Regions from separate parts of the Streptomyces sp. M41 genome, predicted to be linked through region 4. Evidence: riboswitches for the same ligand, from Rfam matches in the RefSeq annotation. Region 4 holds a riboswitch; each other region holds the start of a gene.
The links. A riboswitch is a leader RNA that binds a small molecule or an ion and turns the genes downstream of it on or off. The one in region 4 is predicted to bind cobalamin.
Positions count from the first base shown of each region.

Region 1: linked by a shared signal. The riboswitch ahead of ACHBTE_RS28955 (cobalamin biosynthesis protein) and the one ahead of ACHBTE_RS00300 (prenyltransferase/squalene oxidase repeat-containing protein) in region 4 are both predicted to bind cobalamin.
Region 2: linked by a shared signal. The riboswitch ahead of ACHBTE_RS01015 (energy-coupling factor ABC transporter permease) and the one ahead of ACHBTE_RS00300 (prenyltransferase/squalene oxidase repeat-containing protein) in region 4 are both predicted to bind cobalamin.
Region 3: linked by a shared signal. The riboswitch ahead of ACHBTE_RS15110 (ABC transporter substrate-binding protein) and the one ahead of ACHBTE_RS00300 (prenyltransferase/squalene oxidase repeat-containing protein) in region 4 are both predicted to bind cobalamin.

Region 1 covers NZ_JBIMKE010000030.1:34,600-38,662, forward strand. Annotated here, with positions in the region: gene ACHBTE_RS28950 (cobyric acid synthase) at 1-963, opposite strand, end outside; gene ACHBTE_RS28955 (cobalamin biosynthesis protein) at 960-1,919, opposite strand; cobalamin riboswitch at 2,026-2,169, opposite strand; gene ACHBTE_RS28960 (hypothetical protein) at 2,299-2,520, opposite strand; gene ACHBTE_RS28965 (inorganic phosphate transporter) at 2,564-3,805, opposite strand; gene ACHBTE_RS28970 (lysozyme) at 3,970-4,063, opposite strand, start outside.
Region 2 covers NZ_JBIMKE010000001.1:213,699-217,761, reverse strand. Annotated here, with positions in the region: gene ACHBTE_RS01025 (M20/M25/M40 family metallo-hydrolase) at 1-900, opposite strand, end outside; gene ACHBTE_RS01020 (M55 family metallopeptidase) at 893-1,726, opposite strand; cobalamin riboswitch at 1,805-2,011, shown strand; gene ACHBTE_RS01015 (energy-coupling factor ABC transporter permease) at 2,041-2,754, shown strand; gene ACHBTE_RS01010 (energy-coupling factor ABC transporter substrate-binding protein) at 2,751-3,122, shown strand; gene cbiQ (cobalt ECF transporter T component CbiQ) at 3,129-3,878, shown strand; gene ACHBTE_RS01000 (energy-coupling factor ABC transporter ATP-binding protein) at 3,875-4,063, shown strand, end outside.
Region 3 covers NZ_JBIMKE010000009.1:178,400-182,462, forward strand. Annotated here, with positions in the region: gene ACHBTE_RS15100 (ABC transporter ATP-binding protein) at 1-347, opposite strand, end outside; gene ACHBTE_RS15105 (FecCD family ABC transporter permease) at 344-1,459, opposite strand; gene ACHBTE_RS15110 (ABC transporter substrate-binding protein) at 1,456-2,496, opposite strand; cobalamin riboswitch at 2,526-2,709, opposite strand; gene ACHBTE_RS15115 (methyltransferase domain-containing protein) at 2,800-3,549, opposite strand; gene ACHBTE_RS15120 (MDR family MFS transporter) at 3,518-4,063, opposite strand, start outside.
Region 4 covers NZ_JBIMKE010000001.1:62,952-67,014, forward strand. Annotated here, with positions in the region: gene ACHBTE_RS00295 (hypothetical protein) at 1-1,326, opposite strand, end outside; cobalamin riboswitch at 1,445-1,518, opposite strand; cobalamin riboswitch at 1,633-1,765, shown strand; gene ACHBTE_RS00300 (prenyltransferase/squalene oxidase repeat-containing protein) at 1,958-4,063, shown strand, end outside.

The sequences.
Region 1 (4,063 bases), on a different contig from region 4:
CCGGGCACGCAGCCACTCCAGCGCCCGGACCGTCCCGCGGGTGCCCGGCACGATCACCAGGTCGGCGTCGGCCAGCTCCTCCGGCCGGTCCACGAACCGCACCACCACACCCGGCTCGGCGGCCAAGGCGTCCACATCGGTGAAGTTGGACATCAGCGGCACGGCGCACACCGCGATCCGCAGCACGTCCTCGCCGACGGGGGCGGACACCTGGGACTCCCGTACGGCACCGCGCAGGGAGACCCGCAGCCCGTCCTCCTCGTCGATGCCCATCCCGTGCCGGAAGGGCAGCACACCGTACGTCCGCCGCCCGGTGAGGTCGTGCAGCATGTCGAGGCCGGGCTCCAGCAGGCTGACATCTCCCCGGAACTTGTTGACCAGATACCCGGCGACGAGTTCCTGGTCCTCGGGGGAGAGCAGGGCCACGGTCCCGAAGAACGACGCGAAGACACCGCCGCGGTCGATGTCGCCCACCACCAGCACGGGCAGCCGCGCACTGCGCGCGATGCCCATGTTGACGATGTCCGTCCGCCGCAGATTGATCTCAGCCGGAGAGCCGGCCCCCTCACAGATCACCGCGTCATACGTGCCCCGCAGCTCGGCGAGACAGTCGAGCACGGTCCCCAGCAGCTTCTGCTGCCGTCCGCCGTGGTAGCCGCGCGCGCTCAGCTCGCCGACCGGCTTGCCCATCAGCACGACCTGACTGCTCTGCTCGCCACCGGGCTTGAGCAGCACGGGATTCATCAGCGCCGTCGGCTCCACACGGCACGCCTGCGCCTGCATGGCCTGGGCCCGGCCGATCTCCGCCCCCTCCCTCGTCACGAAGGAGTTGAGGGACATGTTCTGCGCCTTGAAGGGCGCGACCTTGACGCCCTGGCGTACCAGCCACCGGCAGATCCCGGCGGTCACGACGCTCTTGCCGGCGTCGGAGGTGGTACCGGCGACCAGAAGACCACCGCTCATACTCTCTGCCCCCTCTTCAGCGACCGCGCGTTCGTCAGCAGCCGCGCCCCGGCGCACACCCCGAGCGCCAGCCAGGTGACGCGCCGCGACAGCCGTACGGCCCGGTCGACGTCCTGGGTGACGACGGCCCGTCCCTGTGTGTTCAGCACGGGCCGGTGCTCCACCCGCCCCCCGTACGACAGCGTCCCGCCCAGCCGCACCCCGAGCGCCCCGGCGAAAGCGGCCTCCACGGGGCCGGCGTTGGGGCTCGGATGCCTCATCGCGTCCGCCCGCCAGGCGCTCACGGCACCGCGCGGATCCGGCCCGGCCAGCGCCGCGAGCACGGCCGTCAGCCGCGCCCCCGGCCACCCCGCCAGGTCGTCGAGCCGGGCAGAAGCCCAGCCGTAGCGCCGGTACTTGGGCGACTTGTGGCCCACCATGGCGTCGAGCGTGTTCACGGCCCGGAACCCGAGCAGCCCCGGCACCCCGCCCACGGCCCCCCAGACGAGCGCGCCCACGACCGCGTCGGAGGTGTTCTCGGCGACGGACTCCACCACGGCCCGGGCGATCTGGTCCGCGTCCAGCGCCTGCGGGTCCCGCCCGCACAGATGCGGCAGCCGCGCCCGCGCGCCCTCGATGTCTCCGGCCTCCAGGGCGCGCCCGATGTGCCGGGCCTCCCGGGCCAGCGAAGTCCCCCCGACCACCGCCCAGGTGGCGGCGCCGGTCAGGGCCAGGGATGCGGCGGGGGACGTACGGACGGCCCGGGTGGCGATGGTTCCGAGCGCCACGGCGCCACCGGCGCACACGGCCGTGTGCAGCGCACCCCACGCGCGGTGGTCACGCCACAACACACCTTCCACGGCAGCGGCGGCCCGCCCGAACACGGCGACCGGATGCCCCCGGCGCGGGTCGCCGAGCAGCAGATCACCGAGAAGTCCGGCGGCGGCGCCGTACGCGAAGACGCGATCGGCACGCATGGGCGTCAGCCGGCCGCGGGGGCGGGCAGCGCCCTGGTGCGGAACCTCAAGTTCGAACGGCAGCCGAGCATCGCGTTATGTCCTCACTCAGGGTGTCCGCGCCCTGGTTCGACGAGACCGGCGGTGAGAGTTCCTGGCTCCCGGGGGGTTTCTACCCCGGTGACAGTGGCGGGACCGCGCCGGATTCGCACCGGCTTCCTCTTCTGCCGCCGTAGATGGCTCCGGCAGTCCACCACGGGGTCGGAAGGGCCGTCAACTTGCTGTTGACCTGCGAAGGGAGAGTGTGCGGAGGCCCACACAGGCGTGAGGTGCGGGACGGTGTTCCGTCTCGCACCTCGATCCGTGACCGGCGTGCGTCAGCGCACGACGCGCGCGCGGGTCACGCCACGATCAGATAGATCCCGTAGCCCACGGCCGCCGCACACGCCGCGAAGCAGGCGTACGCGCCGGTGACCGCGAGCGTGGCCGAGTCGCCCTGGGCCACCGCGCGTTCGCGGCGGGACAGGCCGGTGATGCCCAGGGTGAACAGGCCCACCAGGGCAATGGTGACCACGAGGCTGACACCGAAGACGGAGCCGAGAGCCGCCCAGTCGATCTTCATGCTTCTGCTTCCTTGAGTAACCGGAGGAGTAACCGGGTGGGGGTCAGACGGCTGCCTTGGACGGCGCCGGCTCGGAGGCCTGAGCCGGGACGGTGGCCGTGATGTCCTCGGTCACCGTGCCCGCCGGCGGCGGCGTCACGGCGGCCATGGCCGTGGTCACCACGCCGGCCGGCTCGTCGGGGTCGTGGTCGTTGACGTTGGTGTGGTCGACGATCTCGCGGCGGGAGAGCTTCCAGATCACGGCGCTGGAGACGACCAGGAAGACCGCGACGAGGGCCGTGCCCCAGTCGCCGAAGCCGGTCACGTACTCCGCGAGCGCGCCCACCAGGGCGGCGGCCGGCAGGGTCAGGCCCCAGGCGACGAACATCCGGGTGGCCGTCGACCAGCGGACCACGCCGCCCTTGCGGCCGAGGCCCGCGCCCATGACCGCGCCGGAGACGGAGTGCGTGGTGGAGAGGGAGAAACCCAGGTGGGAGGAGGCCAGGATGACCGTGGCCGCGCTGGTCTGGGCGGCGAAGCCCTGCTGCGGCTGGAGGTCGGTCAGACCCTTGCCCATGGTGCGGATGATGCGCCAGCCGCCGAGGTAGGTGCCGAGGGCGATGGCGACGCCCGCGGAGAGGATGACCCACATGGGCGGGTCGGAGTCGGGGGCGAGGGTGCCGCCGGCGACCAGGGCGAGGGTGATGATGCCCATGGTCTTCTGCGCGTCGTTGGTGCCGTGGGCCAGGGAGACCAGACCGGCGGAGGCGATCTGCCCGGCGCGGTAGCCCTTCTTGGACGCCTCGCCGCCGTCGGCCTTCTTGCCGAGCTTGTAGGTCAGCCGCGTGGCGAACATCGCCGCGATGCCCGCCACCAGCGGGGCGGCGATCGCCGGGATCAGCACCTTGGTGACGAGCACGTCGCCGTGGACCGCGCCGACGCCGGCCGAGGCGACGGTGGCGCCGATCAGGCCGCCCATGAGGGCGTGCGAGGAGCTGGAGGGCAGACCGACCAGCCAGGTCAGCAGGTTCCAGAGGATCGCACCGACCAGCGCGGCGAATATGACTTCGGGACGGATGCCGGCCTCGTCGACGAGGCCCTTGGAGATGGTGTTGGCGACCTCCACCGAGAGGAAGGCGCCGACGAGATTGAGGACGGCGGACATGGCCACCGCGACCTTGGGCCTCAGAGCGCCCGTGGAAATGGTCGTGGCCATCGCGTTGGCGGTGTCGTGGAAACCGTTCGTGAAATCGAACGCGAGTGCGGTCACCACCACAATCGCGAGGATCAGCGAGAAGCTTTCCATTTACCCAGGCAATCGTTCGAGGTCATTGGCGCGATGAACGTAGGCAACCTGAGTGAACGGAAGATGAACTGGGGCGGGCCGCACGGTGTCCGGGAGGGAGGGTTTCTCCCATGGTGGCGGAGGCTTCCGTTCCGCTGGGTGGCGTACGGCCCGGGCCCCATGGGCTAGCGGCCCCGGGCGAACTTCCTCAGCTGCGCCATGGACCCGTTGAAGAGATTCTGGTCACCCGGCAGGCTGCCGCCGTTGTCGTACTGCCAG
Region 2 (4,063 bases), 150 kb from region 4:
CACGTTGACCTTGTAACCCGCCTCCAGCATGGTCGGGTTGGCGCTGTTGCGGACGGTCGCCTCGACGAGCCCGGCCGCCGGGCCCAGCTTCTCCAGCAGCCGGTCCACGTCACCGAGGTCGGTCTCCAGGCCGTACAGCGCGGCGAGTTCGACGAGGGCGGCGCGGACCGTGGGGGTCAGCCTCAGCGGCCATTCGTGGTCGCCGATCCGGGTGACGGCGGCGGCGAGACGGGTCACCGCGTTCTCCTTGTTGGGCCGGGACCCGTGCGCGGCCCGTCCCCGGGCGGTGAGCCGGAGCCAGCCGGTGCCGCGTTCCCCGGCCGCGATGGGGTAGATCTGCCGTCCGCCGCCGTCGTGGAAGGTGAAGGCGCCGGACTCGCCGATGCCCTCGGTGCACCCCTCGAACAGCCCGGCATGCCGGTCGGCGAGGAACCCGGAGCCGTCCTCGGCGCTCGCCTCCTCGTCGGCGGTGAACGCGATCACGACGTCGCGCCGGGGCCGTACGCCCTGCCGTGCCCAGGCCCGTACGACGGCCAGGATCATCGCGTCCATGTTCTTCATGTCGACGGCGCCCCGGCCCCAGACGACCCCGTCCCGGATCTCCCCGGAGAAGGGGTGCACGCTCCACTCGGCGGCCTGGGCGGGCACCACGTCGAGGTGACCGTGGACGAGCAGTGCGTCCGCCGACGGGTCGCCGCCCTCGACGCGGGCCACGACGTTCGTACGTCCCGGGGTGCGCTCCAGCAGGGTGGGCTCCAGGCCCGCCTCGGCCAGCCGCGCGGCGGCGTACTCGGCGGCGGGGCGCTCCCGGCAGTCCCCGCCGCCGCGGTTGGTGGTGTCGATGCGGATGAGGTCGGAGGTGAACGTGCCGACCTCGTCCAGTGCCTGCTGGTCAGCCATACTGCTCCTCCACCGCTGCCGAGGCGATCGTGGTCACTGCCTTGAAGGTACGGATTCCCTCGTACATGCGCTCGGTCGTGTACGCCACCTTCCGCTCCCCGATCCGTTCCACACCCGGGACTACGGTGACGGCCATGGCCAGATGCTCGGCGTCGAACTCGACGGCGACCGTGAACGGGCCGCCCGCGAGCGGTTCCTGACGAACCGCCAGCGCGGCCGCCCGCTCGGCCGCAGCGCGGATGTCGGCCGCGGTCCTGCCCGGCGTACGGCACACCGCCGCGTACCGCGAGACATGGTCCTTCACGGCGACCTTCAGTGCCTCGGGCGCGTACCCGAGCGCGTCCTCGCAGGCCAGGTCGTCGCCGGTGACGAGCACGACGGGGACGCCGTGCTCGGCGGCGACATGCGTGTTCAGCAGTCCCTCGCTTGCCCGGACGTCGTTCAGCCACACCCCTGTGATCTGGTTCGCCAGGTAGGTGTGCGCCAGAACACCCTCCATGCCGGCGCCCGTGTGATAGCCGACGAACGCGATGCCGTCCACGTCCCCGTGCTGGACGCCCTCGACCATGGAGAGCTCCTTGTGCCGGCCGGTGAGCATCTCGGCCCGCTCGTCCAGCCGTTCGAGCAGAAGATTGCGCATCGACCAGTGCGCCTCGTTGATGACGACGGCGTCGGCGCCCCCGTCGAAGAAGCCCCGCACGGCGGCATCGACGTCCGAGGTGAACATCCCCCGGCACCGCTCCCACTGCGGAGTCCCGGGCAGCACATCGCCCGGCCAGGTCACGCCGGTGGCGCCCTCCATGTCGGCGCTGATGAGGATCTTCATGCTCCGTCACGTTACGCGCCGATGGGGAGACTCGCCATGAAGCGGGCGAACGCCACTTTCACGCCCCCGAGGCGCGCTTGTCAGCCACCCTGTCCTGGCACTACTGTCACCACGCCTTGGTGAACGGGAAATCCGGTGTGATGCCGGTGCGGCCCTCGCCACTGTGAATCGGGAAGTCCGGCTCCAGCCCCTGCGGGCAGCCACTGGGTCTTCGGACCCGGGAAGGCGGAGCACGGGCGGTGGTACCCGTCAGCCAGGAGACCGGCCGGGGCGCGTCAACCATCCACGAGGTGCTGGAGAGGGTCTGCTGAGCCATGCACATAGCCGAGGGTTTCCTGCCTCCGGCGCACGCGGTCGCCTGGGGCGTCGCGTCCGCGCCCTTCGTAGTCCACGGAGTCCGTTCACTCACCCGTGAGGTCAGGGAGCACCCGGAGAGCACCCTGCTCCTCGGCGCCTCCGGAGCCTTCACGTTCGTCCTGTCCGCGCTGAAGCTGCCCTCGGTGACCGGCAGCTGCTCCCACCCCACCGGCACAGGGCTCGGCGCCATCCTGTTCCGGCCACCGATCATGGCGGTGCTGGGCACCATCACCCTGCTCTTCCAGGCCCTGCTGCTCGCGCACGGCGGTCTGACCACGCTCGGCGCCAACGTGTTCTCGATGGCGATCGTCGGGCCCTGGGCGGGATACGCCATCTACAGACTGCTGCGGCGCTACGACGTGCCGCTGATGGTCGCCGTCTTCTTCGGGGCGTTCGTCGCGGACCTGTCCACCTACTGCGTGACCAGCGTCCAGCTGGCGCTCGCCTTCCCCGACCCGAGCAGCGGGTTCCTGGGCGCGCTCGGCAAGTTCGGTTCCATCTTCGCGGTCACGCAGATCCCGCTCGCGGTGAGCGAGGGCCTCCTCACGGTGCTCGTCATGCGGCTGCTGGTGCAGTCCAGCAAGGGCGAACTGACCCGGCTGGGCGTGTTCCTCACCAAGAAGCAGTCCCGGACCCGGTCCGAGACCGAGACCGAGGCGGTGGCCCGATGAACAAGAACACGAAGATCAACGCCCTGCTGCTGCTCGTCGTGGCCGCGCTCGCCGTGCTGCCGCTCGCCTTCGGTCTCGGCGATCACAAGGAGGAGCCGTTCGCGGGCGCCGACGCGGAGGCGGAGACCGCGATCACCGAGATCAAGCCGGACTACGAGCCCTGGTTCACCCCGCTGTACGAGCCGCCGTCCGGTGAGATCGAGTCCGCCCTGTTCGCCCTCCAGGCCGCGCTCGGCGCCGGTGTCCTCGCCTACTACTTCGGTGTGCACCGGGGACGGCGCCAGGGTGAGCAGCGGGCGCTTACGCGGGTGGGGGACACGTCGGGCACGGCCGGTGACGCCGAGGAGAAGACGACCGAGAGGGCCTGACCTCTCGTGCTGCCGATCGACGCGGCGGCGCACAGCAGTCGCTGGCGCCGCCGTCACCCCGTGGACAAGGCCGTTCTCGGGCTGGGTCTCACCGTGCTCGCGATCTCGCTGCCGCCCTGGCCGGGCGCGGCCCTGGTGCTGGTGGCCTCCCTCGCGGTGCTGCTCGGGCCGGCGGGCGTGCCCGGGCGCCGGCTGTGGCGGGCGTACCGCGTGCCGCTTGGCTTCTGCGTCACGGGCGCGGTGACGCTGCTCGTGCAGGTCGGCGGGCCGGACGGTTTCGTGTCCCTCGCCGACGACGGTCCGCTGCGGGCCGGCGAGCTGTTGCTGCGTACCTCGGCCGCCTCGCTCGGGGTGCTGCTGTTCGCCTTCACCACCCCGATGTCCGATCTGCTGCCCCGTCTGGTCACGGCGGGGGTGCCCGCGCCCGTCGTCGACGTGGCGCTGGTGACGTACCGCATGAGCTTTCTGCTTCTGGACTCCGTGCGCCGCATCCGGGACGCCCAGGCGGCTCGGCTCGGCCACATGAGCCGGGCCGCGCAGTGGCGTTCCCTGGCCGGGCTCGGCGCCATCGCCTTCGTGCGGGCGTTCGACCGGGCCACCCGGCTCCAGGCCGGGCTCGCCGGACGCGGATACGACGGCACCCTGCGCGTCCTGGTGCCCGAGGCCCGGGTCTCCGTCCGTTTCACAGCCGCGAGTTGTGTCCTGCTGGCGGCGCTGGCCGCCCTCACCCTCGTACTGGAAAGGGCCCTGCCATGAGCGAGCCCACCGCCCTGGTCACCCTGCGGGGCGCCTCCTACGCCTACGAGGACGGCCCCCTGGTCCTCAGCGGCCTCGACTTCGATGTGCACGAGGGGCGCGCGCTGGCGCTGCTCGGCCGCAACGGCACCGGCAAGACCACGCTGATGCGGCTGCTCAGCGGCGGACTGCGCCCGCAGGAGGGC
Region 3 (4,063 bases), on a different contig from region 4:
GGGGTGTCTCCGTCGAGGAGGCGCTTGTGGGGTGTGCGGCCCATGGCGACGACCTCGCGGACCGTCAGGTCGAAGTCGGCACCCGGTTCCTGGACCACCGCCGCCACGGTGCGGGCCAGTTGCCGTACGGGAAGCCGCCAGGCGTCGGTGCCGTCGACCAGGACCTGGCCGCCGGCGGGGCGAAGGACGCGGTAGACGGCGCGCAGCAGGCTGGACTTGCCGCTGCCGTTGGGGCCGACCAGACCGATCACCTCGCCCGGCCGGGCCACGAGCGAGACGTCCCGCACGAGGCGGTGCGCGCCGGCGGTGAGCGTGAGGCCGTCGACGACGAGTTCGGTCGCGGTCATGCCACTCCTCGGTCGGTGGCCCGCCGGGCGTCCCGGCGCATCAGCCACAGGAAGAACGGCCCGCCGCACAGCGCGGTGAGCACGCCCACAGGGATCTCGACGGGTGCGGCGACGGTGCGTGCGGCGATGTCGGCCCAGATGAGGAAGACCGCACCACCGAGCGCCGCCGTCGGCAGGACGCGGCGGTGATCGCCGCCGACGAACAGGCGCACGATGTGCGGCAGCATCAGGCCGACGAAGCCGATCGGCCCGGCCGCCGCGACCAGCACGCCGGTGACCAGGGAGAGCAGCACGAACATACGACCGCGGAACCGGGCCACGTCCAGTCCCATGGTGGTGGCGGCCTCCTCGCCCGCCAGCAGCAGGTTCAGATTGCGGGCCTGTACGAGAAGGACGCCGATGCCCAGCAGCATGGCCGCGCTCGGCAGCCACAGCGTGCCCCAGTTCACGCCGCCGAGTCCGCCCAGCGTCCAGGCGAGGACGGCGCGGGCCTCGTTGCCCCGGTCGGTCGTGAGCAGCAGCAGGTCCAGCACCGCGGTGAGCACCGCAGCGATCGCCACGCCGGACAGCACCAGACGCACGGACGTGATCCGGCCGCCGGTACGCGCGGTGGCGTAGACGAGCATCAGTGCCCCCAGCGCGCCGACGAACGCGGCCACCGACAGGGACACGGGCCCGAACAGCGAGGCTCCGAACACGATCACCGAGACCGCGCCGAGGGACGCCCCGGAGGACACCCCCAGCAGATAGGGCTCCGCGAGCGGATTGCGGATCAGCGCCTGCATGGCGGTGCCGACCACCGCGAGCCCGGCACCGGTCACCGCCCCGAGCAGGACGCGCGGGGCGCGCACGTCCAGCACGATGGTCTCGCGCGCCCGGGACCAGTCCGGCTCCGTCCATCCGGCGCCCAGCGTGTGTGTCACGATGCCCCACACCTGGCCGGGCGGTACCTGAACCGACCCGATGGCGAGGCCGGCGGTGGCGGACAGGACGAGCAGGGCGGCGAGCACCACCACGGCGACGGTCATGCTCCCCCGGCCCGCCCCCTTGCCGCCCCGCGGGGGGCGGCCGACGAGCGGGCCGGAGGGTGTGCTCTTCGTCGGTGCCGTCACCGGAAGCTCTCGGGGTGCAGCCCGCGGGCCAGGTCCTCGACCGCGTAGGCGGACCGGACGCCGACCAGGGTCGCGGTCAGCGGCAGCACCACGAACCGCTTGTTCTTGACGGCCGGCACATCCGCCAGGGCGGGCTGGGAGAGCAGGAACTTCTTCTTCTGCTCGACGCTGCCGGCGTCGGCGTAGTCGTAGATGGCGATGACTTCGGGCTTTCGTTCGACGACCTGCTCCCAGGAGACGTCGCCGAAGACGTCGTCGAGGTCGGCGAAGACGTTGTTGCCGCCGGCCAGCCGGATCAGTTCGGTGCCCAGGCTCTTGCCGCCCGCGGTGAAGGCCGTCTTGTCGCCGCTGTCGTACACGAAGACGGGCACGTCGCTCTCGCCCTCGACGGCCGTGGACGCCTTGTCCACCTCGCTCTTCAGGTCGGTCACCAGCTTGTCGGCGCGCTCGGAGATGCCGAAGATACGGCCGATGGTGCGGATCTCGTCATAGGTGTCCTTCATCGTCACCTGCTTCTTGCCGCAGTACTCGCGGTTGAGATAGGTGTCGATGCCCGCGTCGGCGAACGCCTTGCGGGAGCGGCCCTCGTTCTCGTCGAAGGCGCTGCCGTAGCCGCCGTAGACCAGGTCGGGCTCGGCGTCCAGGAGCTTCTCGAACGACGGTTCCTTCGCGGCCAGTTCGGGGATCGCCGCGAAGTCCTTCTGCCATCGGGGCAGGACGGCCGAGTCGGGGAAGGCGGTGCCCACCATGCGGTCCTTCAGACCGAGAGCGAGCATCAGTTCCGCCGGGTGCTGATGGATCGTGACGACCCGGGAGGGCGGCTTGTCGTACGTCGTCTCGACGCCGCAGTTGTCGATGGTGACGGGGAAGCCCGCCGCCGACGGTGCGGTCTTCGGATCCTGGGCCGCCTCGCCGGACGAGCCGCAGCCGGCCGTCAGCAGGGTCGCCGCCAGGGCGACGGCCGCGGCCGTGGCGCGCAGGGCGTGGCGTCGGCGGGCAGGGGTGAACAGCGGGGGACGGGTCGTACCGTCGTACACGTAGAGCCTCCTGGGGAGTCCGCGCTCCTCGGATCGGGCCCGCGACAGGCCAGTTTCCTGACTCCCGGATCGCTGTTCCCCCTGCCTTCCCACGCAGTGCGCAGTGGCGTGCGGAAGGGGTGCACTCCCCGGTCACAGTGGCGGGACCGTGCCGGATTCGCACCGGCTTCCTGATGTCCCGTCGCGGCGATGACCTGGTGATAGTACGTTCCCCGCCGTCGGCGTCAAAAGGGCGTGCGCGCCCGCCCGCACGCCCCGCGCCTCTTCACACCCCTCGAGCCGCCCGCACGCCCCCATCAGCGGTCATGTCTCGCGGACCGCCCGAAGCACCAGCCGCTCGGCGTCCGCGTCATAGGGGCGGCCGTCGAATCCGCCGAAGACCTCCACCCGGCCGAACCCCGCCTCCCGCACCATCCGCCGCAGTTCCACTGCGCTGTACACGAACCACACGAGCGTGGCCCGGGTGACCCGCTCGCCACGCACCAGCACCCAGTCGCTGCGCAACCGGGCCCAGTCGTCCAGCACGGTGTCGGTCTGCACCAGCACATCATCCCCCTGGCGCACCACCTTCGGCGGCGTCACCCTGCGGGCCAGCAGCTCCTTGCCCGCGAGGTCCAGCACGAGAGTGCCGCCGGGGGCCAGGCAGGTGTGCATGGTGCGCAGCACCCGCGCGTTGTCGGCGGGGTCCTCGAAATAGCCGAAGGAGGTGAACAGGTTGAGGACGACGTCGAAGGCGCCCGGCGCCTCGAACTCCCGCGCGTCGGCCTGCACATACGTGACCTGCGCACCGAGGTCGGCGGACCGCTTGCGTGCACGGTCCAGCATGGCCGGGCTCAGGTCGACCCCGGTCACCTCGTGACCGAGACGGGCGAGCGGCACGGTGAACACCCCCGGCCCGCAGCACAGATCCAGCACCCGCGACGCGGCCGGGAAGGACAGCAGGGGAGAGGTGCCCAGCAGTTGCTCGGCCTGCTCGTGGCGCTGTGCCGAGAACAGGAAGTCGTGGAACTCCGTCCAGAAGTCATCGTCCTGGAACCCGCCCGTTCGTGTCACGCCGCTTGATTTCGTGCCGCTTCGTGTCGTGTCGCTCTGTGTCATGCCGCGTCAGTGCTCCTTGGTCGTCGCCGGGTCGGCCGCTGAGTTCGTCACCGTGGGAGTCGGACCGCCGTGCTGTGCGGCGGCACAGTGGCAGCAGCAGAGGGGGCAGCAGGACGCACTGCGCGGCGGCCAGCAGCCAGAACCAGCCGGTGTTCCCGGCGCGTTCACAGACGCCGTACACCTGCCCGCCCAGCACGCCGCTCGCGCAGGCTCCGAGCCCGGCGGCGAGCCGTTGCCGGCCGAAGACCACGGCGTCGGAGCACGGGCTGCGGCGCAGCGCCTCCAGGTCGTTCTTGAGGAACAGCACGATGTCGCCGAGGGTGATGAGGGCCCCGCCCGCCAGCAGGGCCGGCCGTGTGCCGATCGCCAGGACGGCCAGCCCGGCGCCCAGGCCCGTGAAGCCGACCGCGAGGGCCAGGGCGTACGGCATGCGCCGGATCAGCCCGGACGCGGGCGGCTGTACGGCGAT
Region 4 (4,063 bases):
CACCTTCCAGGTCTTCGACCCGCTGTTCGCCTTGCCGTTGATGGCGGTGATGGTGCCCGCACCGGACGACGGGGTCACGGAGACCACACAACCCGACGGGGTGGCGGCGCCGGTCGCCGCGTCGAGGACGGCACCGAGCGTCGTCGTACCGCCGGTCGGGGTGAGGGACACCGAGCACACCTTGAGGCTGCCCGCGCCGTCGTCCACCGTCAGCGCCAGCTTGGTCGCCGTACCGGAGGTGAAGGAGCCCTGACTCACCCACTGCGGCGCCCCCGAGGTCACCGGCACGGGCGGGGCGGAGGTGAAGCCGCCGCCAGCAAGGGCGCGCACCGCGTCGATGGAGGCGTACGCGGACGGCTGGGTGTCGCTCGGCAGGTACCTGAAGCCGCCGCCGGGGTTGATCTGCTGCGCGATCAGGAAGTCGACCGGGGTCTTGCCCATGGAGGTGAGGAAGTCGCCGGTCTGCGGGTTGATTCCGCAGGCGTTGAGGCCGGAGACGGCCCAGCCGTTGGAGTCGGTGTTGATGCCGTACATGGCGTTGAAGGCACCGCTGTTCGGCACCAGCTTGCTCTTGAGGAACGCCCTTGCCTGGACGATGTCGGTGTCGGTGTTCGGCACCCCCGAGACGCACAGCGCCGCCATCGCCGCACCGGCCATGTCGACATCGCTCGCGGCGGCCAGCTTGGCCGGGTCGCCCTCGGCCTTGGCGTAGTTCCAGCCGCCGTCGTCGTGCTGGTTGGCACGGATGCGGGTGACCATCGCGTTGCGCAGCGCCTGCGGAATGCGGGCCTGACCGGCCTGGGTCCTGGCGCCGCCCAGGGCGAGAGCGGCGAAGACGGTGCCGTTGAAATTGGCGGAGGGGCCGAAGTAGCCGGGCTCGGCGGTCTGCCAGTAGCGGTAGATGTCGGCGATCAGGTTGCGGGAGGCGGAGACGCGGGCCGGGTCGATGCCGGCGGCGTAGGCGTTGAGGGCGGCCCGCTCGTAGTCCGTGACGACGGGCGATGCCGACGGCCAGCTCGTCGTGGACAGCAGGTTGCGGTAGACGGTTCTCGCGTTCTTGCTTGCGTCGCCGCCCGGCGTGACGTCCACGGCGGCGGTTCCGGCGGAGGCGAACGCGCTGAACGCCCATTCGTTGGACAGCCCGGACCCGGCGTACGAACCGTCCGCGGCCTGAAGGGTCTTGAGGTAGGCGATGCCGTTGTTCTTGGCGGTGGCTATCTGTGCCGGGGAGGAGGTGGCCGACGCGGGGAGGGTGGTCAGGGCGAACACGCTGAGCGCCGCGGAAGCGACGAGTGCCGGGCGGCGAAGGGACCGGGGACGGGACATGGACGGCTCCTGAGAGTAAGGGACGTCGACCCCGAAACCCGGGCACGTACGGCGCGGCACCGGGTGCGGGCGCCGTCCGGGAACGCGTGGACCGGCTTCCAAAGGTGCATGCCCGCATGGGCATTCGGGCTCGGAACGACCCCGCCGTTCCACACCGCTGCGCGTCAGCCCCGGATTCACACCGGGTTCCCCCATGTGGCAGCCCAGGACGCTACTCGACTCCCGTGCCCGCCGCCAGACTTGTCTCGCCAGACTTGTCCCGGACGACCCCTTGCCACCCCTGTGCCTCTCCTTGACGCTGTCTGTGAACCATGTTCAAATCCGGCTGATACAGACGCAGTTCCAGGGGAAGCCGGTGTGACTCCGGCGCTGTCCCGCAACCATGAGCCCGGCGACCGCCGGGCGAGCCGGAACACCTGGCCGCGTGCTCTCAGCAACGAACGCAACGAAACGCAATGAACGCCGTCGCGGACTGCGGCGTGGTGCGACCAGCCGTCCCCGGCGGAAATCCCCCAGGTGACGGCCCTCACCCACGCCCTCGCCGTGTCGGCCACACAACGAGGGGCCGGGGGCCGTGGTGGGGACGGACAGACGCAGCACAACCGGACGCACGGGAAGCAGACCGGGGTCGTTGACGGCGCTGCTGTCGGCACTTGCGTTGCTCGTGGGGACCGCGGTGACGTTCCTCACCATCACCCCCGCCACGGCCGACCCGATCGGAGACTGCACCGCCACCCAGGGCGCCGTCGTCGCCGTCGACTTCGGGCCGTTCGGCGGCGAGGTCGTACGCGGCTGCGACACCACCCCCACCACCGGCTACGAACTCCTCCACGAGGGCGGCTTCGGCACCACCGGCACCGAGCACGACGGCCCCGCCTTCATCTGTCGCCTCGGCCACGGAACCTTCAACTCCGGTACGCAGTACCCGACTTCCGACAAGGAATCCTGCGTCCTGACCCCGCCGGCCACCGCCTACTGGTCCTACTGGACGGCCGCGCCCGGCCAGGAGGAGTGGTCCTACAGCCAGTACGGCGCCATGGACCGCAAGCTCAAGGACGGCGACGTCGACGCCTGGGTGTTCGGTGGCACCGATGTCGGCGGCTCCACCGGCAAGCCCACCTTCAGCCCCGACGACGTCCGCGCGGGCGGAGACAACGGCACCCCAGACCCCGGCACGCCCACCGGAGCACCCGGCGACGTGGCGCTGGCCGCCGCGGCGACCTGGCTCAAGGGCCGTCTGACGGACGGCGAACGCGTCGTCGACGAGGGCGCCGAGACCCCCAACTACCTGCTGAGCACCGAGACCGCGTACGCGCTCGCCGCCGCCGAGGGCAAGAGCGGGGTCCTGGAGAAGGTCACCGCCTTCCTCGCCGCCCACACCGGCGCCTACGCCTACCCGTCCGGCACCGACCAGGCGCCCGACGCCACCGCCGCCGCCCGCCTCGCCCTCCTCGCGGAGATCGCCGAGGGCGACCCGGCCGACTTCGGCGGCCACGACCTCGTCGGCGACCTGGCGAAGAACGTCTGCGCGGCGGGCCCCGAGTCCGGCACCCCGACTCCCGGCTGCACCGCCAAGGGCGACTTCCGCAACGCGGGCTACACCGACGGGCAGGCACTGTCCGTGCTCGCCCTGCTGCGGGCCGGCTCGACGCCGCCGGCGGACGCCGTCGAGCGTCTGACCCAGCTGCAGTGCACCAGCGGCGGCATCACCAGCGTCCTCATCCGCCCCGGCGAGAACTGCGACGGCGACCCGGCCACCACCGGCCTCGTCGCCCTGGTCCTGCACGAGGCGGGCGGCCACGAGGCGGCCGTGGCGAAGGCCCGTACGTATCTGACCAAGGCCCAGCGCGCGGACGGCGCCTTCACCGCGTACACGGGTTCCACCGTCGCAAGCGTCGCCGCGACCGGCTACGCCGCCCAGGCCCTGCGCGCGCTCGGCGAAACCGCCATCGCCGACGCGGCCGTGGGCTGGCTGTCGAGGCAGCAACTCGACGACGGCGGCTTCGGGTTCGAGGAGGGCGCCACGGAGTCCTCCCTCTACCCGACCCCGCCAGCGGTCCTGGCCGGCGCCGGCACCGATCTGACCGCGCTCACCACCAAGGAACCCGAGCCGACCGACCCGCCGACCACCGACGATCCGAGCACGCCGCCGACCGGCGGTGCGGGGCCCGACCTCACCAAAGGCGTCGCCTACCTCACCAGCGCCGCCAACCTCAAGCAGGGCCAGTACCACACCGCGGGATCCGGCACCTCCCGCGCCGACTTCGGCCTGACCATCGACGGCGCCTACGCTCTCGCCGCCACCGGCCTGAACAACGCCAAACTGCGCGGCATCGTCGACTTCCTCGACCGGGGAGGCAAGGACGGCGAGGGGCGCACCGTGCACGACTGGACCGGCGTCGGGACCGAACACGCCGTGGGCGGGGCCATCGGCAAGACCGCGTTGCTCGCCGAGGCGGTGGGCCGCGACCCGCGCGACTTCGGCGGTGAAAACCTGATCGCCGCGCTCGACAAGGCCGTATGCGCGAAGCCGAGCACCGCACCCGACCGCTCCTGCGCCGCGAAGGGCGCCTACACCTACGCGCCGAGCGTGTTCGCCCAGTCCCTGGCCGTCATGGCACAGGTGCGCGCCGGTGAGGAGGCCGCGGCCGAGGAGCCGATCGCCTATCTGGCCGGCCTTCAGCACGACAGCGGCGCCTGGCCGAGCCTGATTCCGTCCACCGGGGACTCCGACGTG